Regions from separate parts of the Clavibacter vidaverae genome, predicted to be linked through region 2. Evidence: predicted binding sites of a transcription regulator. Region 2 holds the regulator's gene; the other holds the start of a gene.
What was found. Region 2 encodes HspR, which represses chaperone genes until heat shock. Its sites were predicted from a motif close to AAGTTGAGTCNNNNNGACTCAACTT; they were not measured.
Positions count from the first base shown of each region.

Region 1: ACMT9T_RS13365 (Hsp20/alpha crystallin family protein) is a predicted target of HspR. The motif match lies at 10,882-10,906, and genes of this name have one in related genera.

Region 1 is NZ_JBLJAM010000002.1:130,171-144,518, reverse strand. Features, by position in the region: gene ACMT9T_RS13425 (hypothetical protein) at 78-506, shown strand; gene ACMT9T_RS13420 (hypothetical protein) at 612-1,343, opposite strand; gene ACMT9T_RS13415 (MarR family winged helix-turn-helix transcriptional regulator) at 1,353-1,829, opposite strand; gene ACMT9T_RS13410 (DUF1453 domain-containing protein) at 1,900-2,502, shown strand; gene ACMT9T_RS13405 (glucose 1-dehydrogenase) at 2,554-3,450, opposite strand; gene ACMT9T_RS13400 (hypothetical protein) at 3,498-3,797, opposite strand; gene ACMT9T_RS13395 (hypothetical protein) at 3,794-4,078, opposite strand; gene ACMT9T_RS13390 (hypothetical protein) at 4,181-4,336, opposite strand; gene ACMT9T_RS13385 (hypothetical protein) at 4,338-4,652, opposite strand; gene ACMT9T_RS13380 (pyridoxal phosphate-dependent decarboxylase family protein) at 4,864-6,453, shown strand; gene ACMT9T_RS13375 (lysine N(6)-hydroxylase/L-ornithine N(5)-oxygenase family protein) at 6,450-7,826, shown strand; gene ACMT9T_RS13370 (GNAT family N-acetyltransferase) at 7,823-10,309, shown strand; gene ACMT9T_RS13365 (Hsp20/alpha crystallin family protein) at 10,399-10,857, opposite strand; gene ACMT9T_RS13360 (hypothetical protein) at 10,980-11,330, opposite strand; gene ACMT9T_RS13355 (SDR family oxidoreductase) at 11,460-12,152, shown strand; gene ACMT9T_RS13350 (MarR family winged helix-turn-helix transcriptional regulator) at 12,267-12,860, shown strand; gene ACMT9T_RS13345 (NmrA family NAD(P)-binding protein) at 12,857-13,801, shown strand; gene ACMT9T_RS13340 (NADP-dependent oxidoreductase) at 13,980-14,348, shown strand, end outside.
Region 2 is NZ_JBLJAM010000001.1:2,097,790-2,112,137, forward strand. Features, by position in the region: gene ACMT9T_RS09940 (hypothetical protein) at 1-628, shown strand, start outside; gene ACMT9T_RS09945 (helix-turn-helix domain-containing protein) at 628-870, shown strand; gene ACMT9T_RS09950 (class I SAM-dependent methyltransferase) at 867-2,102, opposite strand; gene ACMT9T_RS09955 (heat shock protein transcriptional repressor HspR) at 2,099-2,554, opposite strand; gene ACMT9T_RS09960 (DnaJ C-terminal domain-containing protein) at 2,574-3,590, opposite strand; gene ACMT9T_RS09965 (nucleotide exchange factor GrpE) at 3,711-4,364, opposite strand; gene dnaK (molecular chaperone DnaK) at 4,361-6,232, opposite strand; gene ACMT9T_RS09975 (DUF7507 domain-containing protein) at 6,644-10,045, shown strand; gene ACMT9T_RS09980 (TasA family protein) at 10,216-10,914, shown strand; gene ACMT9T_RS09985 (sortase) at 11,027-11,782, shown strand; gene ACMT9T_RS09990 (signal peptidase I) at 11,779-12,444, shown strand; gene ACMT9T_RS09995 (peptidase) at 12,444-13,088, shown strand; gene ACMT9T_RS10000 (hypothetical protein) at 13,217-13,906, shown strand; gene ACMT9T_RS10005 (nuclear transport factor 2 family protein) at 14,249-14,348, shown strand, end outside.

The DNA.
Region 1 (14,348 bases), on a different contig from region 2:
GGTCCGGTGGGGGCCAGCGCGTCGCTACGGTTCGATCGCTCCCCGGCGACGGTCGCCGCGGACCACAAGGAGTCCCCATGTCCTCTCGCCTCGCACCCACCCCGCGAGCCACCGCCCGGCGCCTCCTCGCGACGGCCGTCCTTGCGGCGGTCGTCGGTCTCGGCGTCTCGGTGTCCACCCCGACCGGATCGGCGTCCGCGGCCCCCGCCGCGCCGACCTCGTCCTCCACCGCGGACGCCGGCTCGATCGCGGCGAGCCAGGCGGGACTCGTCAACCGCTCCTTCTTCGTCACGCCGTACGACCTCGCGCGACTCTCCTTCGGGCAGACCGACTCCTACAAGCTCGCGGCGCAGATCTGCACGGCGAACCACTCGGGGAAGGCCTGCGTGCAGATCGTCTCCTACGTCCTCCGGGGCGGACAGGGTCCGGCGAACTGGCGCACCTGCAACATCACCGGCGGATACACCGTCGTGTTCCCCGATCTCTTCCAGTCGCACTGCGGCTGACGGTCGCGCAGCACGCCCGGGCCGGGACACCTCCGGCCCGTCCCGTCGTCTCCGAGTCCTGCGTCCGAACCAGTCGGCATGCTCGCTCCGGCCGTCCCCTCCCGGTCAGGCGTCCGGATCCTGGGCGGCGTGCCGGGACGCGACGGGGCGGCCGCGCCGGGCCGCCCGGTAGCCCGGCGCCCGGAGCCGGCGCGTCCAGGGATACGTCGTGTCCCCGGGCGGGGCGGCGAGCACGGGATCCGCGCGCGTCGCCGTGTCGAGCGGGCCCGCGGCGTCGTGCGTCAGCTCGATCCGCGCCGCCACGTGCCACCGCCCGCCCGGCGTCGCGTGCACGAGCCGCATCCGGGCGGCCCGCGTCGCGAGCGCGCGTCCGAGGTCGGCGGCGCCGGCCGGCAGCGGCGGATCCACGTCCACCAGCACGCCGACGAGCACGGGCCCCGCGGTTCCGCGGTAGGGCATGAGCGTCGTCAGCCGCGCTCCGGAGAACGCGCGCCGCGGCCCGAGCAGGAAGCGGCCCACAGGCGAGAGGCCGGTGGACGCGAGCAGCACGTCGACCGTCGTGCCGCTCTCGCCCGGGATCCGCAGCGCGAGCCCGAGCACGTCGGGGAGCGCCGGCGGGAGTCCGCCGCCGCGCGAGAAGCGGGCGTCCATGGCGAGCGGCGCGTCGAGCCCGTCGAGCCACGCGAGCCCGGACGCGGCGCGCCCCGCGACGGGCGTCAGCGTCCCCGTGAGCGCGACGCCGTGCGGATGCAGCGGCCGCGGCTGCCGGACGAGGCGGACGGCGGCGACGAGCCCCGCGAGGACGTTCCCGCCGATGCGGGCCGGGGTGCCGGTCATCTCCCGACCCTATTCCGGTGCGCTCCCGGCGTCCCGCTCGCATCCGGGCGCCACCAGGGCGTGCACCCGCGCGAGGAGCCGCTCGAGCTCCGCCGCGTCGCTCGCGTCGAGATGGGGTAGCGCGCGCGTCAGGGCGTCGCCGACCGGCCGGCGCCCCTCCTCGTGGAGGGCGCGCCGGGCGGTCTCGGGATCGAGCCGCACGCGGGTGCGCCGCCGGTCGGCCGGATCCGCCTCGAGCCGCACCACGCCCTTGTCGGAGAGCTGCCGCGCGAGCGTCGAGACCCAGCTCTGCGTGAGCCCGGTCGCCTGGCACAGCTCGCGGATGGTGCTGCCGGGCTGCCGGGCGACGGCCTCGATCAGCGTCAGCTCGCCGCCCGTTATCGGGAGGGCGCGGCCGCCCTGGCTGGCGTCGAGGGCGACCTCGCGCAGGATCCGCGCGAGCCGGCTCAGCGCGACGACGCCGATCGCCGGTCTCCGAGCGGACATGCGCCACCTCCCTCGTCATCGACGCCCGCCCTTGCGTCGGTCGTCGTCCGCATAATATCATCTGCGGCAGATGCATCTGGAACAGATGCAATCGATCTGCTCGCAGCCGCAGGCGGAGCCCGCACGGGAGGGAGCATCCAAGATGGACGTCACGGACGCGCTCGTCTCGATCGCCCTGATGCTGCTCGTGATCCGTCAAATCCGTGGGAAGCGCCTGGCGCTCCTCAGCCTGCTCTGGCCGGTGCTGCTCGTGGCCTGGGCGGGTGTCGAGTACCTCGGCGCCGTGCCGCCGTACGTCTCCGACCGCGCGCTGGTCGCGGGCCTCGGCGCGGTGGGTGCCGGACTCGGGCTGGCATGCGGGTGCCTCACCCGCGTCGAGGCCCGGGCCGGAGTGGTCGTGGCGCGGGCCTCGTGGCTCGCGGCCGCCGCATGGGTCGCGGGGATGGGCGGGCGCCTCGCCTTCGGGCTGCTCGCCCTTCACGGTGGCGAGCGGATCATCGCGGACGCGAGCGTCCGCCTCGACCTTCACGCGGCTTCGACGTGGTCCACCGGGCTCATCACGATGGCCCTCGCGGAGGTGGTGGCGCGGACCGGCGTGCTCGCCGCCCGGCACCGTGGGGTCACACACCGCATCGCCTCCGGCGCCGCGAACCACGGAGGGCCGGAGGTGTGATCCCCTCCGGCCCTCGCATCATGCCTCCGGCTCACGCCGGGGCGCGTCCCGCTACGGCGTCGGCATGCCGCCGTTGACGTGCAGCGTCTCGCCGATCACGTAGCTCGACTCGTTCGAGGCGAGGTACACGTAGGCGGGCGCGAGCTCGGCGGGCTGGCCGGCGCGGCCGAGCGGGGTCTGCTCGCCGAACTCCGGCAGCGCCTCCGCGGGCTGGCCGCCGGCGGTCTGCAGCGGGGTCCAGATCGGGCCGGGCGCGACGACGTTCACGCGGATCCCCTTGGGCGCCAGCTGCTGCGCGAGGCCCTTCGAGAACGTGTTGATCGACGCCTTCGTGGTCGCGTAGTGGATGAGGTTCGGCGACGGCTGGTACGCCTGGATCGACGACGTGTTGATGATCGTCGAGCCGGGCTTGAGGTGCGGCAGCGCGGCCTTCGTGATCCAGAACATCGCGTAGACGTTGGTCTTGAAGGTGAGGTCGAACTCCTCGTCCGAGATGTCCTCGAGCGCGTCGACGTTCTGCTGCTTGCCGGCGTTGTTCACGAGGATGTCGAGGCCGCCGAGGCCCTCGACCGCCTTCGCGACGAGCTCGCGGCTGAACTCGGCGGTCGAGATGTCGCCGGGGATCGCGACGGCCTTCCGTCCCGCCTCCTCGATGAGCGCGACGACCTTCTTCGCGTCCTCCTCCTCCTCGGGGAGGTAGGAGAGCGCGACGTCCGCGCCCTCGCGGGCGTAGGCGATCGCGACGGCGGCGCCGATGCCGGAGTCCGCGCCGGTGATGAGGGCCTTGCGTCCCTCGAGGCGGCTGGATCCGCGGTAGGTCCTCTCGCCGCGGTCCGCGGTCTCGTTCAGGTCCGCGTCGAGGCCGGGCCCGTCCTGCTGCTGCGCGGTCGGGTCGATGTCGGCGTACATCTTGGTCGGGTCCTGGAACGTGTACTGGTCGGTGCTCATGTGCTCTCCTCGTGCTGGATGTGCGTGCGGGAAGGAAGGGGTGCGGATCAGCTCGGCGGGGTGTCGTCCAGGTCGATGTCCTGGCCGGCGAGATCGTTCTCGGCGAGCACCGGCTCGGCCTCGCCGTCGACGCCCAGGGCGTCGGCCTCGGGCTCGGCGTCGGCCGCCGCGACGGCATCGTCCTCGTCGATCTGCTCGACGGGCTCGTCGGTGTCGGGGAGGACGGTCTCGCCGGCGACGGCGTCGTTCACGACCGTCTCCTTGTCCATGCCGACCGCGTCGAGGGCGGTGTCGTCTCCGGTGGAGTCGTCATCGGGGGTGGTGGAGGTGGCGTCGGTCACCGTCACTCACCCGCCTCGGGCTTGGGGTGGCCGGGGATCGAGTCGCCGCTGAGGTTGAGCTCGTCGGGATCGACGTCGATCTCGCCGACGTCGTCGGGTCCGCCGGATCCAGGGAGCACCTGCACGTCGTCCGCGGCGGCGGGGACGTCGTCGGAGACGCCCTCGCTCTCCACGATCTGCTGCTCCTGCTTGACCTGCGTGTCGTCCTCGCTGGGCGAGATGAAGTCCTTGTCCTGATTGGTGTCTGAGGTGTCCGCGGGCTGGAGGCGCGGGTCGTCGGTGTCCATGCCTTCGACGCTACGCTCGGCCTCCAGCAGCGTGTGGCGGCGTTCAGGCAACGCGCATGTGCGGCGTCCCTTGCCCGTCACGGCGGCACGCGGCTAGTCGGATCACTGGTCGTCGGGACCCTCGCCGAACGGGTCGGGCGCGGCCTCGCGAGCGTCCTCCTCCGCGGCCTCGGCCTGCTCCGCCACCGAGTCGGCGTCGATGGGCGCGGGCTCGGCGAGCGGGTGGCGCGGGGCGTCGGCGGCAGCGGGATCCGTCATGTCAGCGGCCCTCGGGGTCGACGTGCCCGGCGGCGTCGTCGGCCGGCGCGCTCATGTGCGAGTCGGCGGCCGTGACGGCGCGGTTGTCGGGGACCTCGGGGTACTCGGCGCTCGCGGGATCCGCATCCTCCACCTCGAGGGTGTCCTCCTCCGCGTGGCCGTACGTCGTGCCCTCGGGCTCGCGGACCGCGTCGCCGACGCCGGCGAGTGCATCCGCCTCGTCGGCGACCACGTCGTCCACGGTCACGAGCCCGTCGGGATCGCCGGGGCCGCGCCCGGTGCGGATGCCGTCTGCCTGGTCGTCTCGGTCGCTCATGCTCCCCACCCTACGAGCGCCCCGGCGGCGCGACCTGGGCGTCGGCGCCCCCGAAACGGGGTCGCGAGACCGCCTCGCGGAGGGGCCCCGCGAGTCGTCGTCGGCCGGGTTGCGTTCCCGTCCGAGGCCCTTCATATTAGGTGAGCCTTGCCTAAGTGAGCACGGTGCTCGTGACCCGGACACGGCTCCCCATCGAACCGACGAAGGACCCATGACCCTCTCCCCGCACGCCTCCCGCCCGTCCGATCCGACGCTCGACGACCCCCGCGCCGATCCGCTTGCGACCGTCGCCGATCCCGCCGCCGAGCTGTTCTCCGACCGCTCCCTCCCCGGCTGGGACGCCGCCCTCCGCTCCGCCGCCTCCCGGGTGCGCGCCGCCGCCGGCCGCGCCGACGGACCCTTCACGGGGATCACGCCCGAGCGCCTCCGCGGATCCTTCGCGGGCCTCGACCTCGACCGCCCGCTCGGCGCCCTCGACGACGCCCTCGACGAGCTCGACGACCTGTACCTGCGCGACGCGGTGTGGTTCCACGACCCGTCGTACGTCGCGCACCTCAACTGCCCGATCCTCATCCCGGCCATCGCGGGCGAGCTCATCCTCTCGAGCGTCAACACGTCGATGGACACCTGGGACCAGAGCGCGGGCGCGACCCTCATCGAGCGCGCGCTCATCGACTGGACGGCCGGCCGCATCGGCCTCGGCGACGAGGCGGACGGCGTCTTCACGAGCGGCGGCAGCCAGTCGAACCTCCAGGCGCTGCTGCTCGCCCGCGACGAGGCGGCGGCCGTGCACGGGCTGTCGATGGCCGACCGGCAGCGGATGCGGATCCTGGTGAGCGAGGTCGGGCACTTCAGCGTGGAGAAGAGCGCGCGGATCCTCGGCCTCGCGCCCGACGCCGTCGTGCGCGTCCCCGCCGACGACGCCATGCGCATGCGCGTCGACGCCCTCGAGCGGGAGCTCGCGCGCTGCTACGCGGCCGGCCTGCTGCCCATCGCCGTGGTCGCGACCGCGGGCACCACCGACTTCGGCAGCGTCGATCCGCTGCCCGCGATCGGCAACGTGTGCCGGCGCGAGGGGATCTGGCTGCACGTCGACGCGGCCTACGGCGGCGGCCTCCTCGCGTCGCTCCGGCACCGGCGACTGCTCGACGGGATCGAGCGGGCCGACTCCGTGACCGTCGACTACCACAAGACCTTCTTCCAGCCGGTGAGCTCCAGCGCGCTGATCGTCCGCGACGGCCGCACGCTCCGGCACGCGACGCTGCACGCCGACTACCTGAACCCGGCGGATCGCGCGCACGAGGAGATCCCGAACCAGGTCGACAAGTCGCTGCAGACCACCCGGCGCTTCGACGCGCTGAAGCTGTGGCTCACGCTGCGGACGGTCGGCGCCGACGGGGTCGGGAGGATGCTCGACGACGTCATCGCGCTCGCCGACCGCACGTGGTCGGCGCTGCGGCGGGATCCGGCGCTCGACGTGGTGGTGCGGCCGGAGATCAGCGCGCTCGTGTTCCGGTACGTGCCGGCGGGGGAGCGGGACGGATCCGCGGGTCCTGATGCGGGCGTCCGCTCGGACGCCGTGAACCGCGGCATCCGAAAGGCGATCCAGGACTCAGGCAGGGCGATGGTCGCCGCGACCCGCGTGGACGGACGCGCGCACCTGAAGCTCACGCTGCTGAACCCCGCGACGACGGACGCGCACATCGCGGCGATCCTGCGGATGGTGGTGGAGGCGGGCGATGCGCTCGACGCCGGCCTGGACGAGGCGGCGCGCACGACCGCCGCGGAGGTCGCCCGATGAGCGCCGCCGCACCCGACCGCATCCGCGACGTCGTGGCCGTGGGTCTCGGCCCCGCGAACCTCGGGCTCGCGTGCCTCGCGGATCCGCTCGACGACCTCGATGTCGTCGTGCTCGAGCGGAAGCCGCGCTTCGACTGGCACCCCGGCATGATGCTGCCGACCGCGCACCTGCAGACGCCGTTCCTCGCCGACCTGGTGACGCTCGCGGATCCGACCTCCCGCTTCTCGTTCCTCGCGTACCTCAAGGACACCGGGCGGCTGTACTCCTTCTACATCCGCGAGGACTTCTTCGTGCTGCGCAGCGAGTACGTCGCCTACTGCCGATGGGCGGCCGAGCGCGCGCGGGGCATCGAGATGGACCGGGACGTGCGGGCGATCTCCTTCGACGAGTTCGCGGGCGCGTACGTCGTCGAGTCGGTCGACTCCGCGGGCGGCACGCACGTGCACCGCGGGCGGAACCTGGTGGTCGGCGTGGGCACGCCGCCGTGGCTGCCCGCGGCCGTGCGCGACCTGCCGGGCGTCGTGCACAGCTCCGGCTACCTCGGCGCCAAGGACGCGCTGCAGGAGCGGGACGCGATCACGGTGGTCGGCAGCGGGCAGAGCGCGGCGGAGATCTACCGCGACCTCCTCGAGGACGTGGACTCCCGCGGCTACCGGCTCGACTGGATCACGCGCTCGCCGCGGTTCTTCCCGCTCGAGTACACGCGCCTGACGCTCGAGATGACGAGCCCCGAGTACAGCGACCACTTCTTCGGCCTGCCCGCCGACGCGCGCGAGGTGCTGCTGCGCGAGCAGCGGAACCTCTACAAGGGGATCGACTCGGAGCTGATCGACGACATCTTCCACACGCTGTACCGGAAGCGGCTCGCGTTCGACGCGCTGCGGGCCGAGGGGCGGCTCGCGCCGGGCGGCGACGCGGGATCCGGCGTGCCGACGCGGCTGCTCACCAACGCGGAGGTCGTGTCGTCGCGGCCGGCGCCCGGCGGCGGCGCGGTCCTCGGGCTCCGGCACGCGGAGACGGGCGCCGAGCGGGAGTGGCCGACGGGCGCGGTGATCATGGCGAGCGGGTACGACGCACAGGCCCCGCGGATCCTCGACGGGCTCGGCGACCGCGTCCACCGCGACGCCCGCGGCCGGCTCGACGTGGCCCGCGAGCACACGGTCGACGACGCGGGCACGCTCTTCGTGCAGAACGCGGAGGTGCACACGCACGGCTTCGTCGCGCCCGACCTCGGGATGACGGCGCACCGCAACTCCCGGATCCTGCGGGCCATCACGGGACGCGAGGACTACGCGGTGGAGGAGCGCATCGCGTTCCAGGAGTTCGGGCTGCCGGACGACGTGCCGGCCGCGGGATCGGGGGTGCTCGCGTGAGCGCGCCCGCGCCCGCGCCCGCCTACGCCCTCGAGCTCCGCCCGCTCGACCCGGACGACGACGCCGCCCTCGTGCACGCGTGGGTGACCGCGCCGCGCGCCCGCTTCTGGCAGATGGAGCACGCGACCCTCGACGAGGTGCGGGCCGAGTACCGGTCCATCGCGGCGGATCCCCGGCGCGCGGCCTGGATCGGCCTGCACGACGGGGTCCCCGCGTTCCTCGTCGAGGAGTACGACCCGGCGGACGACCCGATCGGCGCGCACCTGGATCCGCTCCCCGGCGACCTGGGCATGCACCTGCTCGTCGCCCCGCCGTCGGGCGACCCGCTGCCCGGGTTCACGACCGCGGTCATGCGGCACGTCGTCGCGCACCTGCTGCGGGATCCGGCCGTGCGGCGCCTCGTCGTCGAGCCGGACGTCCGCAACACGGCGATCCATCGCCTCAACGAGCTCGTCGGCTTCCGGCCGCTCCGCGTCGTCGACCTCGGCACCAAGCACGCGCTCCTCAGCGTCGCCACGCGCGCCGACGCCCTCCTGCACGCCTCACCCACGGACGGACACGACATGACCCTCACCCACGAGCACCCGGCGGAGACCGACGCGGCGACCGCGCCCACGGCGCCCGCCGATCCCGCATCCGAGCCCGACCCGCAGGTCCACCGCGCCGCGCACCTCCGCCCCGACGTGTGGGCCGCCGCGACCCGCCACCTCGTGCGGAAGGCGCTCGCCGAGTTCGCGCACGAGCTGCTCATCGCGCCCGAGCGCGTGGATCCGGAGCTGCTGCCCGGCGAGCCCCGCCGCCCCCACGACCCGAGGGACCCGGCCGAGTACCGCGTCGCGAGCGCCGACGGCCGGAGCGTCCACACGTACCGCGCGCGCATCCTCGAGCTCGACCACTGGGACGTCGACGAGGCGAGCATCCGCCGCACGGTCGACGGCGAGCCCGCGGAGCTCGACGCGACCGACCTCGTGCTCGACCTCCGCGACCGCCTCGGGATCACCGACGAGGTGCTGCCCGTGTACCTCGACGAGATCCAGAGCACGCTCTCGGCCGCCGCGTTCTCGCGCCTCCGCGACGTGCCCGACGCGCGCGGGCTCCTCACGGCGTCCTTCGCCGAGGTCGAGTCGACGATGGACGAGGGCCACCCGTGCTTCGTCGCGACCAACGGCCGCATCGGCTTCGACCTCGACGACCACGACCGGTACGCGCCCGAGGCCGGCGCCGACGTGCGGATCCTCTGGCTCGCCGTCAATGCGCGCCTCGCGCGCTTCACGGCGATCGACGGTCTCGACCGGGAGGCGTTCCTCGACGCCGAGCTCGGCGCCTCCGCCCGCGCCCGCTTCCGCGCGCGGATGGAGGCGCTCGGCATCGACCCCGCCGAGCGGATCCTCGTGCCGGTGCACCCGTGGCAGTGGGAGAACGTCGTCACCGTGACCTTCGCGGGCCTCGTCGCCCGCCGCGAGATCGTGCTGCTCGGCACGGGCGACGACGAGTACGGCGCGCAGCAGTCCATCCGCACGTGGGCCAACCGCACCACCCCGGAGCGCTGCTACGTGAAGACGTCGCTGTCGATCCTCAACATGGGATTCACGCGCGGCCTCTCGCCGGCGTACATGGCGGTGACCCCGGCGATCAACGACTGGGTGCACGCGCTCGTCACGGGCGACGCGGAGTTCGCCCGGCTCGGCTTCGGGATCCTCCGCGAGGTCGCGGCGGTCGGCGTGCGCGACGAGCGGGTCGAGTCGGCCCTGCCGCCCGGCCACTCGCACGGGAAGATGCTGTCCGCGCTCTGGCGGGAGTCGCCGTTCCCCGGCCTCGCGGAGGGCGAGCGGCTGATGAGCATGACGAGCCTCCTGCACGTCGACGCGCACGGGAGGACGGTGCTGGGGGAGCTCATCGACGCGTCCGGGATCGGGGCGGCCGCGTGGATCCGCCGCTGGCTCGACGCCTACCTCGTGCCGCTCGCGCACGCGCTGATCGCGCACGACCTCGCGTTCATGCCCCACGGCGAGAACGTGATCCTCGTGCTCCGCGACCACGTCGTCGTCCGCGTGCTCATGAAGGACATCGCGGAGGAGGTCGCCCTCTTCGACCTGGAGCGCGAGGTGCCGGTCGACGTGCGGCGGATCCAGCTGGACATCCCCGAGGGCGAGCGCACCCTCACGGTCTTCACCGACGTGATGGACGGCTTCCTGCGCTTCGCCGCCGCGCTCGTGGAGGACCGCGACGACCTCGGCCCCGACGGCCTCTGGCGCGTGGCGGCCGAGGCGCTCGCCGACCACGAGCGCGCGCACCCGGAGCTCGCGGAGCGCTTCTCCTGGTTCGACCTGTTCACGCCGTCGTTCGACCGCTCGTGCCTCAACCGGCTGCAGCTGCGCGACAACCGGCGGATGGTCGACCTGCAGGCGCCGGTCATGCAGGTCCACGGCTCGCTGCGGAACCCGCTCGCGATCCACCGGGGTCTCCTGCCGCGCATCGGCTGACGCTCCCGGCCCGCACATGCGAGGAGCCGCCGCCCGCGGATGCGGACGACGGCTCCTCGTGGTGGCGGCGCCCCGGGCGCCTGCGTGGATCAGCTCGCGGCGGGCGCGCCCTGCTCCACCGTCAGCGTGCGGCCCTCCTGGCCCTGCGGCTCGTCGGACGTGACCGCGATCTTGCGCGGCTTCGCCCGCTCGCTCACCGGGATGGTGACGCTCAGCACGCCGTTGGCGTAGTGCGCCGAGATGCGCTCCGTGTCGATGCCCTGGCCGAGCGTCAGCTGGCGGAGGAACGTGCCGGCGACGCGCTCCCGCGTCAGCCACCGCACGTTCTGGTCGCCGGCGAGCGTGCGCTCGGCGCGGATGGTCAGGAGCTGGCCGTCGACGTCGATGTCGACGGATCCCGGGTCGATGCCCGGGAGGTCGGCGGCCAGCACGTAGGTGTCGCCCTCGCGGTGCAGGTCGATGGGCATCGGGCGGTTCGCCTGGCGGGTCTCGGCCAGCGCGCCCATGGCGCGGTCCAGCTCGCGGAACGGATCGAAGGTCATGTTCATGCTCGACTCCTCTGATGATCTGCGGGGTTGAGCCCCCTCGGCTCAACTGCGATCAGGTTAGCACTCGACCCAGGCGAGTGCCAAGGCGTTCGCCGACAGCGAATGCAGCTCTGACCACCTCTTCAGGAGCGTCGGCGGAGGTCGCGCTCCATCTGGCCGATGAGCGTCCAGACCGCCCGCGACAGGTCAGGGTGCTCGAGCGCGATCCCGCGCAGCAGCCGGTACTCGAAGCGCGCGACGATGCCCGGCGCGGTCGACGGGTGGCGCACGCGGGCGAGCTCCTCGGCCATGCCGTCGGCCTCCAGCGCGTCCTGCCGGAGGGTCGCGACGACGTGCTCGTCGACGGTGGGCAGCTGCGGGATGACCTCCCACGGGTCGTCGCCGTTCCGGCAGCGGTGCTCGATCACGGCGTCCAGCTCGTCGCGGGCCTCCTGGCGCAGCACCTCGAGGCTGGCGGGGAAGCGGGCGTGCACGGGCGGATCCTCTCGGGCGGCGGGCCGCTCGGCGGCGGACCCCTTCACGCTACGTCATGCCCCCGGCGGCGCCCGACGGGGTGGCCGGATGCCGTCGGTAGCCTGGAGGACCGCGACCCAGGAGGATCCATGACCGACACCGCCCGCCCCGTCGCCCTCGTCACGGGAGCCACCCGCGGCATCGGCCGCGCCGTCGCCGAGGACCTCGCCCGCACGCACCGCGTGATCGTGCACGGCCGCGACCGCGACGCCGTCGACGCGCTCGCTGCCTCCCTCCCGGACGCCGTCGGCTGGGCCGCCGACCTCGCCGCGGGCGGGCTCGCCGACCTCGTGCCCGACCTCGACCGCCTCGACGTGCTCGTGCACTCCGCGGGCGTGATCGGCGGCGACGCCGTCGCGACCACGCCCGTCGAGGAGTGGCGCCGCGTCTTCGAGGTCAACGTCTTCGCGGTCGCCGAGGTCACGCGCGCGCTCCTTCCCGCGCTCCGGGCGGCGAAGGGGCAGGTGGTGCTCGTCAACTCCGGATCCGGCTTCACGGCCAACCCCACGGGCGGCGTCTACGCGGGATCCAAGTTCGCCCTCCGCGCCCTCGGCGACGCCCTGCGCGAGGAGGAGCGCCCGCACGGCGTGCGCGTCTCGAGCGTGCACCCGGGCCGCGTCGCCACCGACATGCAGCGCGAGCTGCGCGCCAAGGAGGGCGGCGAGTACGACGAGACGCGCTACCTGGAGCCGGCCTCGGTCGCGCGGGCCGTCCGTCTCGTCGTCGACCAGACCCGCGACGGCACGCTCGAGTCGGTGTCGCTCCGGCCGTTCGGGGGCTGATCCGGCGCACGGCTCGACGCGGCAGCCCCGTCGCCCGCGCGCTGCTGCCCTCCGATCCTTACGACTTCGAGATCGTATTTGCACAAGACGGTCTTCTCTCGATATGTTCTCCCTATGACTTCCCGCAGCGACCACACCGACGCGGACGGATCCGGCATCGACTGGGGATCCGGCGGCATCGAGACGCAGTTCGGCTGGTCCATCCAGGCCGTCTACCAGGGCTTCGTGCGCACCGCGCAGACCGCCGTGGCCGACGTGCCGGGCGGTCCGCGCGGCTACCAGGTGCTCGTCGCGATCACCACGGAGGAGCCGTCGTCGCAGCTCGCGCTCGCGCAGCGGCTCGGCATCGACAAGACGCAGATGACCTACGTGATCGACGCGCTCGCCGAGGGCGGGCACGTCGAGCGGCAGCCGCACCCGAGCGACCGGCGGATCCGGCAGGTCGTGGCCACGGACGCCGGCCGGGCGCTCCTCGCGTCGGCCCGTGTGGCCCTCCACGACGTGGAGGAGGCCCTGATGCGCGACCTCGCCGTCGACGAGCGCACGGCGCTCCGGCGGCTCCTCGCCCGCGTCGCCCTCGGCACCGGCGAGCCCGCCGGCCCCGCCGCCGAGCAGTCCGACGCCGCGCGCCTCGAGCAGCCCGTCGCCGCCCCCCATCGTTCGCGCCGACCGGCGCGCCGCACCCCCCGAGACGGAGAACACTCGTGACCACCTCTTCCCCCGCATCCGCATCCGGCCCTGTCGTCGTGGCCGGCGCCACCGGCGACATCGGCCGCCGCATCGTCCGCGAGCTGCTCGCCCAGGACGCCCGCGTCCGCGTCCTGACCCGCCCCGGCAGCACCGCCGCCGCGGAGGCGTGGGGCGACGATCCCCGCGTCGAGGTCGCCGAGGCCGCGTACACCGACCGGGCCGCGCTGATCCGCGCCGTCACCGGGGCCCGCGTCGTCGTCTCCGCCGTGAGCGGCGCCCGCGCCGTGATCGTGGGAGCGCAGCGCGCGCTCCTCGCGGCGACCGTCGCGGCCGGCGTCCCGCGCTTCATCCCCTCGGACTACTCCGCCGACTACCGCCGCGTCACCCCGGGCAGCAACCGCAACTTCGAGCTCCGGCGCGAGTTCGCGGCCGACCTCGACGCGGCGCCCGTGCGCGCGACCTCGGTGTTCATCGGCGCCTTCGCGGACATGCTCACCGGCCAGGCGCCCATCGTGCTGTTCGACCGCCGCCGCGTCCTCTACTGGTCGTCCGCCGACCAGGTGCTCGACTTCACGACCAAGGACGACACGGCACGCGTGACCGCGCTCGTGGCGCTCGACGACGACGCGCCCCGCGCCGTCGAGGTAGCGGGCGACCGGGTCACGGCGCGCGACCTCGCCCGCATCATGACGGAGGTCACCGGCACGCCGTTCTCGCTGCAGTGGGCGGGATCCACGGGCGTGCTCGCCACGGCCAGCAAGGCCATGCGCCGCGTCGGCCGCGACGAGCAGGAGGCCTTCCCGGCCTGGCAGGGGATGCAGTACCTCGTGAGCATGTACAGCGGCGAGGCGGAGCTCCTCCACGTCGACCGCGAGCGCTTCGGCGCGATCGAGTGGACGGGCGTGCAGGACGTGCTCGCCGCGCACGTCGCCGCGCGGGGCGCCGCGGCCGCCGCGTAGTCGAGCGGCGACGGGACGGCGGGGCGGCCGGGCGCGCGACGACGCGCCCGGCCGCCCCGTCACGAGGCCACGGCTGGCTGGGTGCCGCATCCAGCGGGCGGTGCTTGGGTGGGGCCGCGCCACGAGCGCCGCGGGCCGGCCGTCCGACCGCCCGCACCCCGAGAACGCAAGGAGTCCCATGACCGCACGCAGCATCCAGTGGCAGCTGGCGAAGCGCCCCACCGGCGAGCCCACCCCCGACGACGTCCGCCGCGTCGAGGTCGACCTCCCCGACCTGCAGGACGGCGAGGTCCGCGTCGAGAACGAGTTCATCTCCGTCGACCCCTACATGCGCGGTCGCATGAACGACGTCCCGTCCTACGTCCCGCCCTTCCAGCTCGACGAGGCCATGACCGGATCCGCCGTCGGCCGCGTCGTCGAGTCCCGCTCCGACGACCTCGCCGTCGGCACGCTCGTCAGCCACATGCTCGGCTGGCGCGACGTCGCCCAGGGCCAGGCGGGCGCGTTCCGCCCCGTCCCCGAGGTCCCCGGTGTGGCGTCCTCCGCC
Region 2 (14,348 bases):
ACCCCTCGCCGGAACCAGCGGCTCCGCGCGCGTCACCAGTGGCGTCCTCCGGGCCGCCCTCGCCCTCGCCGCGCTGGTCGCCCTCCTGGTCACCGCGGCTGCCGTGCTCAGCGCCGTCGAGACGATCCGCACGGGCGTCGTGCACACGTCGCTCGAGATGCGCGGGTCCCTCCCCGCCGAGGCCGACGCTGGCCCCGCCGACCTGCGCGCGGGCGCGTACCGCACGGCCGAGGTGGCGGTGGGCGAGCTGCCGGGCGGCATCGTCGTCATGCACGTGATCCGCATCGCGCTCGACGCCGCGGTCGGCGTCGCGCTCGCGGGCACCGTCGCGATCATCGCCCGGCGGCTGCTCCGGCCGGATCCCCTCGCCCGACGCCTCAGCCTCGTGGTCACCCTCGCGGGCGGCACGGTGATGATCGCGGCGCTGCTCTCCCTCGGCGTCCGTACGGGCGTGGCGTGGATGGTCGGCGAGGCGCTCAACGAGCCGACCGCGGGGGTCGACGGCTTCTGGCCGGTGGTGGCGGAGGTCGACCTGTCGACCATCGCGCTCGGCTTCGCCCTGATGATCGTGGGCCTCGTGGTCGAGCACGGCGAGCGCCTGCAGCGCGACACCCGCGGCCTCGTCTGATGGCGGGCGACGACGACGGCCCCACCGGGGTCCACTGCCGGCTCGACGAGCTGCTGGCCGCCCGGGGCATGACGCTCACGCGGCTGAGCGCGATCGTGGGGGTCAGCCAGGTGAACCTGTCGGTGCTGAAGAACGACCGGGCGCGGGCGATCCGCTACTCGACCCTCGTGGCGGTCTGCCGCGCGCTCGAGTGCGAGATCGGCGACCTGCTGGTGCTGGATCCGCCGACGCAGGCGGGCTAGGCCCGGGGGTCCGGCCGCGGATCCGGGTCCGCCTTCGTCGAGACGGCGACCGTGAACTTCGCGTTCCGCCCCGCCTCGCGCGTGGGCCCCACGATGCGCGTCAGCTGCGGCCGGTAGCCGAGCGGGCTGTTGTAGACCGTCCAGAGCTCGCCGCCGGGGCGGAGCATGCGCGCGGCCGCGGCGAACAGGCGCGGCGCGAGGCCCGCGTGCACGGTCGCGCCCGTGTGGAACGGCGGGTTGAGCAGCACGAGGTCGGCGGATCCGTCGGGCACGGTGGATCCCGCGTCGTCGCGCACCACGGTCACCCGCTCCCCGAGGCCGTTCGCCGCCACCGTCGCGCGGGTCGAGTCGACGGCCGCCCACGACTGGTCGGTCGCGATGACCCGGAGGCCCGGCCGGGCGAGCGCGACGGCCGACGCGATGACGCCCGTGCCGCAGCCGAGGTCCACCGCGACGCCAGCGTCGGGGGGCAGGTCGGGCAGGAAGGAGAGGAGGAAGCGCGTGCCGATGTCGACCTTGGATCCGGCGAAGGCGGCGCCGTGCGCGCGCACCTCGAGGCCGAGGTCGGGGTGGGACTCGCGGCGCGGGTACGCGTCGGAGGCTGCGGCGGCCTCGCGCAGGGGGCCGCGCGCCAGGAGGATCCGCGACTTCTGCCGCGCGAGCGTCGCGTGCACGTCCCCGAAGCGGCGGCGCAGCACGTCGGTCATCGCGGGGGTCATGTGCTTCACGCGCCCGCCCGCGAGCACCGTGACGTCGTCGTCCGCGGCGCGCGCGACCACGCCGGCCCACTCGTCGAGCGCGTCCAGGCTGCGCGGGAGGCGGGCCAGCACGACGCGGGCGCCGGCGGCGAGCTGGTCGTCGAGCCCGTGGTGGGCGATCTCCGCCCGCTCGCCGAGGAGCTCGGCGTTGAGGTCGAGCGCGGTCTCGGAGGCGAGGGCGTCCTGGTGCACGCGCAGGCGCAGCGCATCCACCGCCCCGGCCCGACGGAGCGCGGCGGCCGCGCCCAGCGCGAGCGCGCCGTACGAGTCGCCGATGACGACGAGCTCCTCCGGCCGGACGGGAGCGCCCGCGTCGGCGGCGGAGGCGAGCAGCGCCACCAGCTCGTCGAGGAGCAGGCGGTCGGCGGCGTCGACCGCGAAGAGGTTCTCGGCCTCGACGTCGGGCCGGCGGCGGAGCGCGCCCAGGTCGAGGAGGTCGTCGGCGATGGATGCGGTGGCGCGGGCGTCGCTCACCGGGCGCCGCGCCCGCCGCCGTCGGCGTCGCCGTCCGGCATGGTGAGCGCCGCGCGGTACAGCACGACCTCGGTCTGCCGCGACGGCCGCACGCCCGCCCGCAGCGACACCACGTCGCCGTCGCCGCGGGCCGCGAACACACGGCGGCCGGGCCGCGAGAGCAGCTCGTCGGCGAGCGCCGACTCCAGCTGGCGCACGCGCCCGCGGAGCTCGGACACCTGGTTCTCGAGCTCGAGGATCCGCGCGATGCCCTCGAGGCTCACGCCCTCCGCGCCCAGCCGGGCGACCTCCCGCAGCTGCACGATGTCGCGCATCGAGTAGCGGCGGGAGCGCCCGGCCGTGCGGGTGGGCGACACGAGGCCGAGGCGGTCGTACTGCCGGAGCGTCTGCGGGTGCATGCCCGAGAGCTCGGCCGCCACGGAGATCACGAAGACGGGGGCGTCCTCGTCCATCGTGTCGCGGGGATCCACGTCAGCCCCTGGCCCGCTCGATGAGCTCGGAGCGCGGGTCCTCGGCGGGGCCGGAGCTGGCGAACGCGTCGAGCGCCACGCGCTGCGCGTCGGTGAGGCGGGACGGCACCGCGACCTCGATGCGCGCGAGCAGGTCGCCCGTGCCCTTCGGGGTCGTGACGCCGCGGCCCTTCACGCGGAGCACCTTGCCGCTCGACGTGCCGGGCGAGACCTTCAGCCGCACCGGGTCGCCGCCGAGCGTGGGCACCTCGATGGTCGCGCCGAGCGCGGCCTCGGGGAACGTGACGGGCACGTTGACCCGGAGGTTCAGCCCGTCGCGCTCGAACACGGGGTGCGGTCGCACGTGCACGGTGAGGATGATGTCGCCGGACGCGCCGCCGTCGCCCGACGGCTCGCCCTTGCCAGCGAGGCGGATCTTCTGGCCGTCGGAGACCCCGGCCGGCACGCGCACCGTGAGGGGGCGACCGTCGGAGTCCTGCAGGCGCACGACGTCGCCCTGCACGGCGGTGAGGAAGTCGATCGTCGTGGACGCGGTGACGTCGCGGCCCTTGGTGGGCGCGCCGTACCCGCGGTAGCCGCCGGTCGACTGGCCGAAGCCGCCGTTGCCGAACATGCCGCCGAGGATGTCCTCGAACCCGCCCTGGCTGTACTGCGGCTGGCCGGATCCGAACCCGGCCGCGCGACGCCCGCGGCCGCCGGCCTGCTGGCCGAACATGCCGCCGAACACGTCCTCGAACCCGCCCGCCTGGCCGCCGCCGGCACCGGGCGCGGTGAAGCGCGCGCCGGATCCCATGGCCCGCATCTGGTCGTACTCGCGGCGCTGCTCCTTGTCGGACAGCACGGCGTTGGCCTCGCTGATCTCCTTGAAGCGCGCCTCGGCCGACGGATCCGGGTTGCTGTCCGGGTGGTACTGCCGGGCGAGCTTGCGGTAGGCCTTCTTCAGGTCGGCCTCCGAGACGTCCTTGGACACTCCGAGGACCTTGTAGAAGTCCTTGTCGAACCAGTCCTGGCTGGCCATCAGACGCCTCCCTTCTTCTTCTTCTCGTGGTGGGGGCCGCACGACCCGGTCCGGGCGCCCGCGCGTGCGGACGCCCGGACCGGGGTGGGTGCAGCCGGATCGATGCTGCGGTTGATGGCGCTACTCCGGCTTGTCGACGACGACCTTCGCGGCCCGCAGCAGCGTCTCGCCGATGTAGTAGCCACTCTCGACGACGTCCGCCACGGTGTCCACCTGGACCTCGGGGTTCGGCTTCTGGAAGATCGCCTCGTGCACCTGCGGGTCGAAGGCGTCGCCCACGGCGCCCACCTTGACCAGCCCGATGCGCTCCACGTTCGTGCGCAGCTTGGCGACGATCGCGGTGAGCGGTCCGCCCTCCGCGAGGTCGCCGTGCTTCTCGGCGCGGTCGAGGTCGTCGAGCACCGGGAGGATGCCCTTGACCACGTCGCCGACCGCGCGCTGGCGCTCGATCTCGCGGTTGGCCTCGGTGCGCTTGCGGTAGTTGGCGTACTCGGCGGTGACGCGCTTCAGGTCCGCGAGGTGCTCGGAGTCGCCCTCGACGGGCTCGTTCCGGGTCTTCTCGATGAGGTCCTGCAGCTCCTCGTCCATGGGGTCGGTCGTCTCGACGTCGGGGCCCTCGGCCTCGACGAACGCGCCGTCCTCGCCCGGGACCTCAGCCTGGTCCGCCGCCTGGTCCGCCGTGGCGTCGGGCCCGGCCGGGGACGCGGGCGCCGACTGCTCGGCTCCCTCGTCCTCGGGCGTGCGACCCTCGCCGTTCGCGGTGTCCTCGGTCATCGGTCGGTCTTCTTGTCCTCGTCGTCCTCGTCCACGACCTCGGCGTCGACGATGTCCTCGTCGTCCTTCTTCGCCTCGGACGCGCCCTCGGGGGTCTCGCCCGCGGCCTGCTCCTGCTGGCCCTGCGCGTAGATGGCCTCGCCGAGCTTGGTCTGGCTCGCGGAGAGCTTGTCGAACGCGGTCTTGACCGCGGCCTCGTCGTCGCCCGCGAGGGCGCTCTTCAGGCCGTCGACGTCGCCCTGGACCTCGGACTTGACGTCCTCGGGGAGCTTGTCGTCGTTCTCCTTGATGAGCTTGTCGATCGAGTAGGCGAGCTGCTCCGCGTTGTTGCGGACCTCGGCCTGCTCGCGGCGCGTCTTGTCCTCCGCCGCGTGCTCCTCGGCCTCGCGCACCATGCGCTCGATGTCCTCCTTGCCGAGCGAGGATCCGCCCGTGATGGTCATCGACTGCTCCTTGCCGGTGCCCTTGTCCTTGGCGGACACGTGCACGATGCCGTTGGCGTCGATGTCGAAGGTGACCTCGACCTGCGGGATCCCGCGGGGCGCCGGCGCGATGCCGGTGAGCTCGAAGGTGCCGAGGTTCTTGTTGTCGCGGGTGAACTCGCGCTCGCCCTGGAAGACCTGGATGGCCACGGACGGCTGGTTGTCGTCGGCCGTGGTGAAGGTCTCGCTGCGCTTCGTGGGGATGGCCGTGTTGCGCTCGATGAGCTTGGTCATGATGCCGCCCTTGGTCTCGATGCCGAGGCTCAGGGGGGTGACGTCGATGAGAAGGACGTCCTTGCGCTCGCCCTTCAGCACGCCGGCCTGGAGCGCGGCGCCGACGGCGACGACCTCGTCCGGGTTGACGCCCTTGTTGGGCTCCTTGCCGCCCGTGAGCTTCTTCACGAGGTCGACGACGGCGGGCATGCGGGTGGATCCGCCGACGAGGACCACGTGGGCCACGTCGCCGACCGAGACGCCGGCCTCGCGGATGACGTCCTCGAAGGGCTTGCGGGTGCGCTCGAGCAGGTCGTTCGTGAGCTCCTCGAACTTGGCGCGGGTCAGCGTCTCGTCGAGGTTGGCCGGGCCGTTCTCCGTGAGGGAGAGGTAGGGCAGCTGGATGCTCGTGCTGGTGGAGGAGCTGAGCTCCTTCTTCGCCTGCTCCGCGGCCTCCTTGAGGCGCTGCTTGGCGATCTTGTCGTTCGAGACGTCGACGCCCGTCGACTCCTTGAAGCGCTTGACGAGGTGGTCGACGATGCGCTGGTCCCAGTCGTCGCCGCCGAGGCGATTGTCGCCCGCGGTGGAGCGGACCTGGATGGTGCTGAAGTCGTCGTCCTTGCCCACCTCGAGGAGGGAGACGTCGAACGTGCCGCCGCCGAGGTCGAAGACGAGGATGAGCTCGTCCTCCTTGCCCCGGTCGAGGCCGTAGGCGAGGGCCGCCGCGGTGGGCTCGTTGATGATGCGGAGCACGTTGAGGCCCGCGATCTCGCCGGCCTCCTTCGTGGCCTGGCGCTCGGCGTCGTTGAAGTACGCGGGGACGGTGATGACCGCGTCGGTCACCGAGTCGCCCAGGTACTGTTCGGCGTCGCGCTTGAGCTTGCCGAGGATGCGGGCGGACAGCTCCTGCGACGTGTACTTCTTGTCGTCGATGCCGACGGTCCAGTCGGTGCCCATGTGGCGCTTGACCGACGAGATGGTGCGGTCGACGTTGGTGACGTTCTGGCGCTTGGCGGTCTCGCCGACCAGCACCTCGCCGTCCTTGGTGAACGCGACGACGGACGGCGTGGTGCGCGCGCCCTCGGCGTTGGCGATGACGGTGGGCTCCCCGCCCTCCAGGACCGAGACCACCGAGTTGGTGGTACCCAGGTCGATTCCTACTGCACGAGCCATGGGGTGTTCTCCTTCTGTTGCCGCGGCGCCCGGATCACGGGGGTCGCTTCGTGTGGTGACGCGGGTGTCCCGCGGAGTCTCGCTCGCGGTGCCGCTTCGTCAGCGGCGTGCTACTTGAGCCGCGATGACTCAACTCTACTCAGGGCGCGGCGAGCGTCAAGTCGCGGCGGTGGGAGTTGAGCGATGTCGGCTCAACTCACAGGATCCCCGGCGGCGACGAGCCCGCCCTCCCCCGGGTGGGGGGCCGTCCTCCCCCGGCCGGGGGGCCGCGGGGCCGGAACGGGGGCTACTGGTTCACCTAGTTCGCTACTGGCCACCTTCTGTCCGGTCGAGGGCCGACCTAGCGTTGCCGACGCGAGGCCGGGGGGCCTCGGGGCGCTCCGTGAGCGCGATCTCGAGGGGGTGGTCGACGTGGTCTCCGCGCATGCGCGTCACGCCGCCGAGCCGCGACCGGTCGAGGCCGGCGCCCGCTCCCGCCCCGGGATCCGCCGGCTCGCCGCGCTCGTCGTCGCGGCCGTCGGCGCCGCACTCCTCGTGACCCTGCCCGCGCAGACCGCGACCGCCGCGTCGCAGCTCATCGCCGAGTCGTTCACCGGCACGAGCGTCGCAGACCCCGCGTGGAAGCCGCTCGGCAGCGCCTGCCTCACGCGCGCCTCCTCGGCGCCGGGCAGCGGCAGCTCCGCCCTGGGCGTGTGCGGATCCCGGACGCAGGCGCCGCCCGCGAGCGCCACCCCGGGCGCCCTCCAGCTCACCGACAACCGCGCCAGCGCGGTCGGCGGCGTCGTCTACGACAACGCGATCCCGGCGAGCGGCGGACTCGACATCAAGTTCGACCAGTACCAGTACGGCACCTCATCCGGCGGCGCCGACGGCATCGGGTTCTTCCTCACCGACGGATCCGTGCCGCTGACCTCCGCGGGCCCGGCCGGCGGATCCCTCGGGTACGCCCAGACGACGACCTCGCCGGGCGTCGCGGGCGGCTACCTCGGCGTCGGCCTCGACGCCTACGGCAACTTCTCGAGCGGGACGGAGGGTCGCGGCGCCGGCTGCACGACCTCCGGCGTCCTCCCCAGCCCGAACACCATCGCGCTGCGCGGGCCCGGCACGGGCACGACCGGCTACTGCTACCTCACGGGCGGTGTGCCGCCGACGTCCCTCCGCGCGACGACGACGCTGATCACGCCCACCGCCGACCTCGGCCGCACGATCCGCATCACCGTCTCGACCGCGCGCTTCCCCGTGGTCACGGTCTACGCGGGCGCGACCGCCGGGGCGTCGACCGCCTCGCTCAGCCGGGTGCTGCAGTACACGATGACGACGGCCGCCCCCTCCTCCTACAAGCTCGGCTACCTCGCCTCCACGGGCTCCTTCACGGACACGCACCTGATCCGCGAGGTGAGCGTCTCGAGCATCGACGACCTCTCCCCCCTCACCCTCGTGAAGCAGATCGACCGTTCGACCGCGCAGCCGGCGGCCTACGCCGAGGGGCAGACGATCCCGTACCAGTTCGTGGTCACCAACACCGGCGGGCTCACGCTCTCGAACCTGGCCGTGAACGATCCGCAGGCCTCGTCGATCTCCTGCCCCGGCGGCCTGCTCGGGTTGGGCCTCTTCCTCAGCGGCAGGTCGATCACCTGCACGGGGATCCACGTCGTGACGCCCACGGAGGCCGTCTCCAGCACGTTCACCAACAGCGCGAGGGCGAGCGGCATCAACACGCTGCTCGCGGGCGTGACGAGCAACACGAGCGCCGTGACCGTGCCGATCGTCGCGCCCGCCCCCGCTCTCGCGCTCACGAAGACCGGCACGCTCACCGACTCCAACGGCAACGGGCGGGCGGACGTCGGGGAGCGGATCGCGTACTCGTTCGTCGCGCGCAACGCCGGGAACGTGTCGCTGCGGCAGGTGGCGGTCGCGGATCCGCGCGTCACGGGCATCAGCCCCGCATCCGTGACCCTCGCGCCGGGCGTCTCGCAGACCTTCACCTCGACCGCGTACACGGTGACCCAGGCCGACGTGGACGCCGGGACGCCGCTCGTGAACACGGCCACCGTCTCCGGCCAGACCTTCGCCGGGGTGGCCGCCCCGACCGCGACCTCGAGCACCAGCACGCCCGTCAACGGCTCGGCCGCGCTCAGCCTCACGAAGGGCGCGACGCTCTCGGGCGGCACCGGCGCGGGCGCGACCGTGACGTACGCGTTCTCCATCCGGAACACCGGGACCGTGCCGCTCACCGGGGTGGTGATCACGGATCCGCTGCCCGGGCTCTCCGCCATCGCCTACACGTGGCCGGGCACGGCGGGCGCGCTCGCCCCCGGGGCGACCGCCACCGCCACCGCGACCGCGACCGTGCGGCAGGCCGACGTCGACGCCGGGCAGGTCGCGAACACGGCCACCGTGCGCGGCGCGAGCTCCGGCGGCACGCCCGCGCAGGCCTCCGCGAGCGCGACCGTGCCCCTCACCCGCACCTCGACCTTCGCCTTCACCAAGACCGCGACGCCCGGGAACGTGCCGGCCGCGGGCGGCGTCGTGACGTACGCGTTCCGGCTGCAGAACACCGGGACGACGACGCTCACCGGCGTCTCCATCGCGGATCCGCGGGCCGGCGTCTCCGCCCTCGCGTACACGTGGACCGGGACCTCGGGCACGCTCGCGCCCGGCGAGGTCGTCACCGCGACCGCCACGTACACGGTCACGGCCGCCGACGTGCAGGCCGGATCCGTCGTGAACACCGCGACGGCCTCCGCCACCGCGGCGACCGGGGCCATCACGCGCACCGCGACCGCGACCGTGCTGGCCGTGCCGGATCCGCTCGCCGACGCCGCGACCACGCCGCAGGGCGTGCCCGTCGTGATCGACGTGCTCGCGAACGACGGACCCGCCGCGACGGGCGCGACCCTCAGCCGCGCGCAGCTCTCGGCGACGCCCGTGCTCGTGGGCGGCGCCGTGGGCCCCGTGCCCGCGTCGCCCACCTCAGGCAGCGCGACGTGCGTCGCGAGCGGCACCGAGCGGGGGCGCTGCACCTACCGGTCCGCCGCCGGGTTCACGGGCGTCGACGTCTTCGACTACGCGCTGCAGAGCGGCGCCGGCACATGGAACGTGCGGGTCACCGTCACGGTCACGGCCGTCAACCGCACGCCCGTCGCGCGGGCCGACCGCCTGGTCGCGACGGTCGGCGGGCCCGAGGTCATGATCGACCCGCGGGCGAACGACACCGACGTGGACGGCGACGCGATCGCCATCACGGTCGCCACGCCGCCCGCCGGGCTCCCCGGGACGCTCGCCTGCTCGGCCACTCTCTGCACGTACCGGCCGCCGGCCGCCGGGGCGACGGGATCCTCCGTGGTCGCGTACACGATCACCGACCGGCCGGCCGCGCCCGGGTCCGGCAGCTCCGCGTCCTCCACGCTCACGGTGTTCCTGGATCCCGCACCGCTCGCGGCCCGCGGCTTCACGCACCGCGACGACGCGTCGCTCGGCGCGGGCACCGGCACCTGGACCTCGACGACGACCGTCACCGCCGCGACCGCGAGCTGCGTCGCCGGCCGGCCCGTCACCGCCGTCGCCTGGGCCGCGGTCCCCGGCGCCACCGACCTCCTCGTCGAACGCCGGGTCGCGGGCACCACGCCGGGCGCCTGGATCCCGGTCGCCCGCCTCGGCGGATCCGCGACGGGCTTCTCGGACGACCGGCTCGGCGAGTCCCGCTCCTACCAGTGGCGCGTCCGGCCCGACCTGCAGCGCTGGGTCGGCGTCGCGAGCGCCCCCTCCTCCGCGGTCGTCCAGCCGGCCGCCGTCTCCGCGACGGGCTGCTGATGCCCGCCCCTCGACCCCCCGTCCCGCATCCGCCCCCGGATGCGGCCGCCCGCCCCGACCACCACCGCACCAGCAGCACCAGCACCAGCACCGGCACCAGCACCAGCACCAGCACCGACAGCACGACCCGCGCGCACCGCGCATCGCGACACCGATCGAGAGGAACCACCATGAGCACCACCACCGCCACCCCGCGCCGCCGCCCCTGGAAGAAGATCGTCGCCACCGGCGCGGTCCTCGCGGTCGGCACCATCGTCGCCAGCGGCGCGTTCGCCATCTTCTCCGACTCCGACACCGCGGACCTCGCGGTCGACGCCGGCCAGCTGGACATCGAGCTGGCCAGCGGCGACTACACGGTCGCGGACATCGCGCCGGGCGACACCGTCCAGCGGCAGATCCTGCTCTCGCTGCCGAACGCCACCAACGACGGCGACCTGATCCAGTCGGTGAACTTCGCCTACGCCGTCACCGGCCAGACGGTCGGCACGGACGACGCGGCGCTCCCGGGCGCCGGCGAGTCGCTCGTGACGGGCACGGACGGCCTCACCTACAGCCTCCAGACCTGCTCCGGCGCCTGGACGACCGCGGCCGCGGGCGGCGTCGGTCCGTACACGTGCAGCGGCACCACGACCGTCACGGGGACCGGCTCGCTCGCGTCCCTCACGGGCGCGGGCACGGCGTTCACGCCCGCCCAGTTCGGCCTCACGCCGACCGCCGACGGGACCTTCCCGACGGACACGGCCGACGTGGCGCTCGACACCCTCATGGTGCTGCAGCTGCCCGGCACGGCGGACAACGACTACGAGAACGCGAGCGTCGACCTCACGTTCACGGCGTCCGCCATCCAGCGCGCCGGCCTGCAGCGCTGATCGCGTCCGATCGGGTCCCGGCGCGCGCCGGGGCCCGATCGGCCCGCGCTCGACCCACAGTCCCGTACGACCCCCGCACCACCCCGCACCACCCGCCCCGGAGGACCCGACCATGCGCGCACACCGCGGACCCGGCACCGTCGCCGCCGCCGCGCTGTGCCTCGCGCTGGCCGCCGCGGGCCCCGCGACCGCCGCCCCGCGCGGCCCCGCCACGACCGCGGCCGATCCCGGCTCCCTCGAGGTCCGCGAGCTGACGGGCTCGGAGATCCCGCTCGACGACATGGCACCCGGCGACACCGTGGACTGGGCCGCCGAGGTCACCAACGTCTCCGCCGCCGGATCCCCGCTCACCGTGAGCCTCGACTCCATGGTCGACATGGAGCTCACGGGCGATGCGCTGGGCGGCGTCCAGCTCACCGTCCGCCTGTGCGAGGAGGGCTTCGCGACCCTCGCCGCGCCCATGCGCTGCCGCGGCGCCGTCGAGCCCCTCGGATCCGGCCCCGCGGCCACCCTGCGCAGCGTCGTCACGCGCACCCCGCTCGGCGCGGGCGAGACCGTCGGCATCGCCGTGCGGGTGCGCTTCCCCGCCGAGGCCGACAACCGGATGGAGAGGACCGCCGGCCTCCTGCGCGTCGGCTTCGCCCTCGGCGGCGAGGCGGGGACCGGGACGGCCCCCGGCGACGGCCCGGGCAGCGCCCCCGGGACCGCTGGATCCGCGCCCGCCGCCGGATCCGCGCGCGACCTCCTCCCCGTGACGGGCCGCGACATCGCGTCCGCCGTCGTCGGCGCCCTCGTCGCCCTCCTCGGCGGCGCGCTCCTCGTCCGCTCCTCCCGCCGACGCCGCCGCGCAGCCGGGACGGCCTCGTGAGCCGCCGCGCGAGCCGGCGCCCGGTCCGCCGCAGCCCCGTCCGCCGGATCCTCGGCGTGCTGAGCGGCCTGGCCACGGCCGTCGTCGCGGTGGCCGTCGTCGCGGTCGTCGCGCTCTCCGCCCTCGGGATCACCCGCCTCGTCCCCGTGCTGTCGAACTCCATGGCGCCCGGCATGCCGGTGGGCTCGCTCGCGATCACGGCACCCACCGCGCGCACCGACGTGGCGGTCGGCGACGTCGTCGTGTTCACCGCGCCCGTCGGCCCGCGCGTGCGCGTGATCCACCGCGTGACCCGCGTCTTCGGCGCCGAGGACGCCGCCCTCCTCGACGGCTGGTCGCCCGACCGCCTCGCCATGCAGACCAAGGGCGACAACAACCCCGCGGGCGATCCCTGGATCGTCACCATCGGCGACGACGCCGTCTGGGAGCGGACCGCGGTGGTCCCCCTGCTCGGCTGGCCGTTCGTCTGGCTCGGCGACCCGCTCGTCCGCATGATCGCGTTCGGCATCGTCGGTGCGGGCGCCATGGGCTGGGTGCTCGCCCTCATCTGGCGGCGCCCGGAGCAGCCGTCCGCCGCGGCGGGCGACGAGGCGGACACGGACACGGACACCGGGGCAGCCGTGCCCGTCAGCACGATCCCCACCGGCGGAGGATCCCGCTGATGCCGCGCCACCGCGCCGCATCGCCGGCTCCCGTCGCCCCCGCGCCGCACGGCCGCCGCGCCGACCGCCGGGCCGCGCGCCGCGCCCGCCCCCTGCTGATCCCGGCGCTCGCCCTGGTCCTCGCGCTCGCGGGCGCCGGCACCGCCGCCGCCGTGCTCGCCGACCGCTCCACCTCGCGTGCCGCCGTCGGCGCCGGCGCCGTGGAGCTCGACTGGGGCGGCGGCGGGGCCGACCAGCTCGCCGTCCCCGTGACGGGCCTCCGTCCGGGCGATTCCACCGTGCGCCTCGCGGACCTCGCGAACACCGGCACGGTCGCCGCCTCCGAGCTCGTCGTGACGCTGGGCGGCACCGCCGTGGCGAGCACGTCCGACGGCCTCCAGATCGCGCTCGACCGCTGCTCGGTCGCGTGGACGGGCGCGCCCGGCACCGCCGTGTGCCCGGGCACGACCACCCCGGTCGCCGCCGACCGGCCGGCCGCGGGGCGGATCGCGCTGCCCGGATCCCCCGCCCTCGCCGTCGGCGGCCGCGACCGCCTGCGCGTCACCGTGCGGCTCGCCGAGTCCGCGCCCCCGACGGCGCAGGGCGTCACGGGATCGGTGACCCTGCGGATCGATGGCGTCCAGCGGCCGGGCTCGCAGCGCTGATCGCGCGGCCGACGGACTCTCGAGGTCACGAAAGCATCACGGGACCCATCGGCTGGGCGAGGGGTGCCGAAGGACCTTGCGACTCCAACCGGCGACCACGTCGGCCGCCCCGAACTGAAGGAACGATCATGCGCAACCTCACCAAGTCCGTCTTCGGCCTCGCCACCGCCGGCTTCCTCGTCGTCGGCCTCGCCGCGTGCTCCACGCCCGCCGAGTCCCCCTCGTCCTCGTCCGCCGCCCCGTCGGCGTCCGCGACGACCGAGGCGAACCCCACCCCCCTCGCGACCGTCCCGACCCTCACCGGCGTCGACACCAAGGTCACCCTCGACTCCGGCTTCACCGGCGCCCTCACGACCCTGGGCCTGACCCCCGGCGTCATCGGCGGCGCGACCCTCGACGGCGCCACCGGCACCCTCGCGTTCCCCATCACCGGCGGCAACGTGAAGTACTTCGACCCCGAGCAGTCCTACCGCCCCTACGTCCAGGGCGAGATCGACCACGCCGGCTCCGGCATCAGCCTCACCGCCGGCTCCACCGTCGTGAAGCTCACCGACTTCGTCATCGACCCCGGCACCAGCCGCCTCACCGGCTCGGTCCAGGTCGGCGACGGCGAGGTCATGAAGGACGTCTACATCTTCAACCTCGACGGCACGACCCTGAAGCCCCTCGCCATGGAGGGCGACAACGCCGTCCTCGAGGGCACCACCGTCAAGGTCAGCCCCGACGCCGCCGCGCTGCTGAACAGCACCTTCGGCACCGACGCGGTCACCGACCAGCTCGTCGTCGGCATCGCCAAGATCACCGTCAACACCAAGTAGCACCCACCCGGGGCTCGACCCCCGGCGCAGCACGACACGAACGGCCCGGCCCACGACGCCGGGCCGTTCGTCGTGCGCCCGGCGCCCGTCCGCCGGCGCCCGTCCGCCGGCGCCCGTCCGCCGCACGCAGGGAAGCCCCCTCGCATGCGCGGCGAGGGGGCCCCTGCCGGGCGACTCGGGTCCCGGTGCACGGACTTCGGAACGGACCAGGGATCCGGCGGGCGGCTGTCCGCCCACGGTCCGCCCCCGTCGGCGAGGGCCCGTGCGCATAACAGGAGATCCCGATCAGCGGGCCATCCATGCACATCGGAGCTTCCCAGCCACCACCCCCATCGTGGATGCATGAGCATTCAACGAACTCCCGTATCCCTGCTCGCGCGCGGCACCGCCGCGCTCGCCGGCGTCGTCGTCCTCGCCGGCTGCCAGGCCGCCGGATCCACCG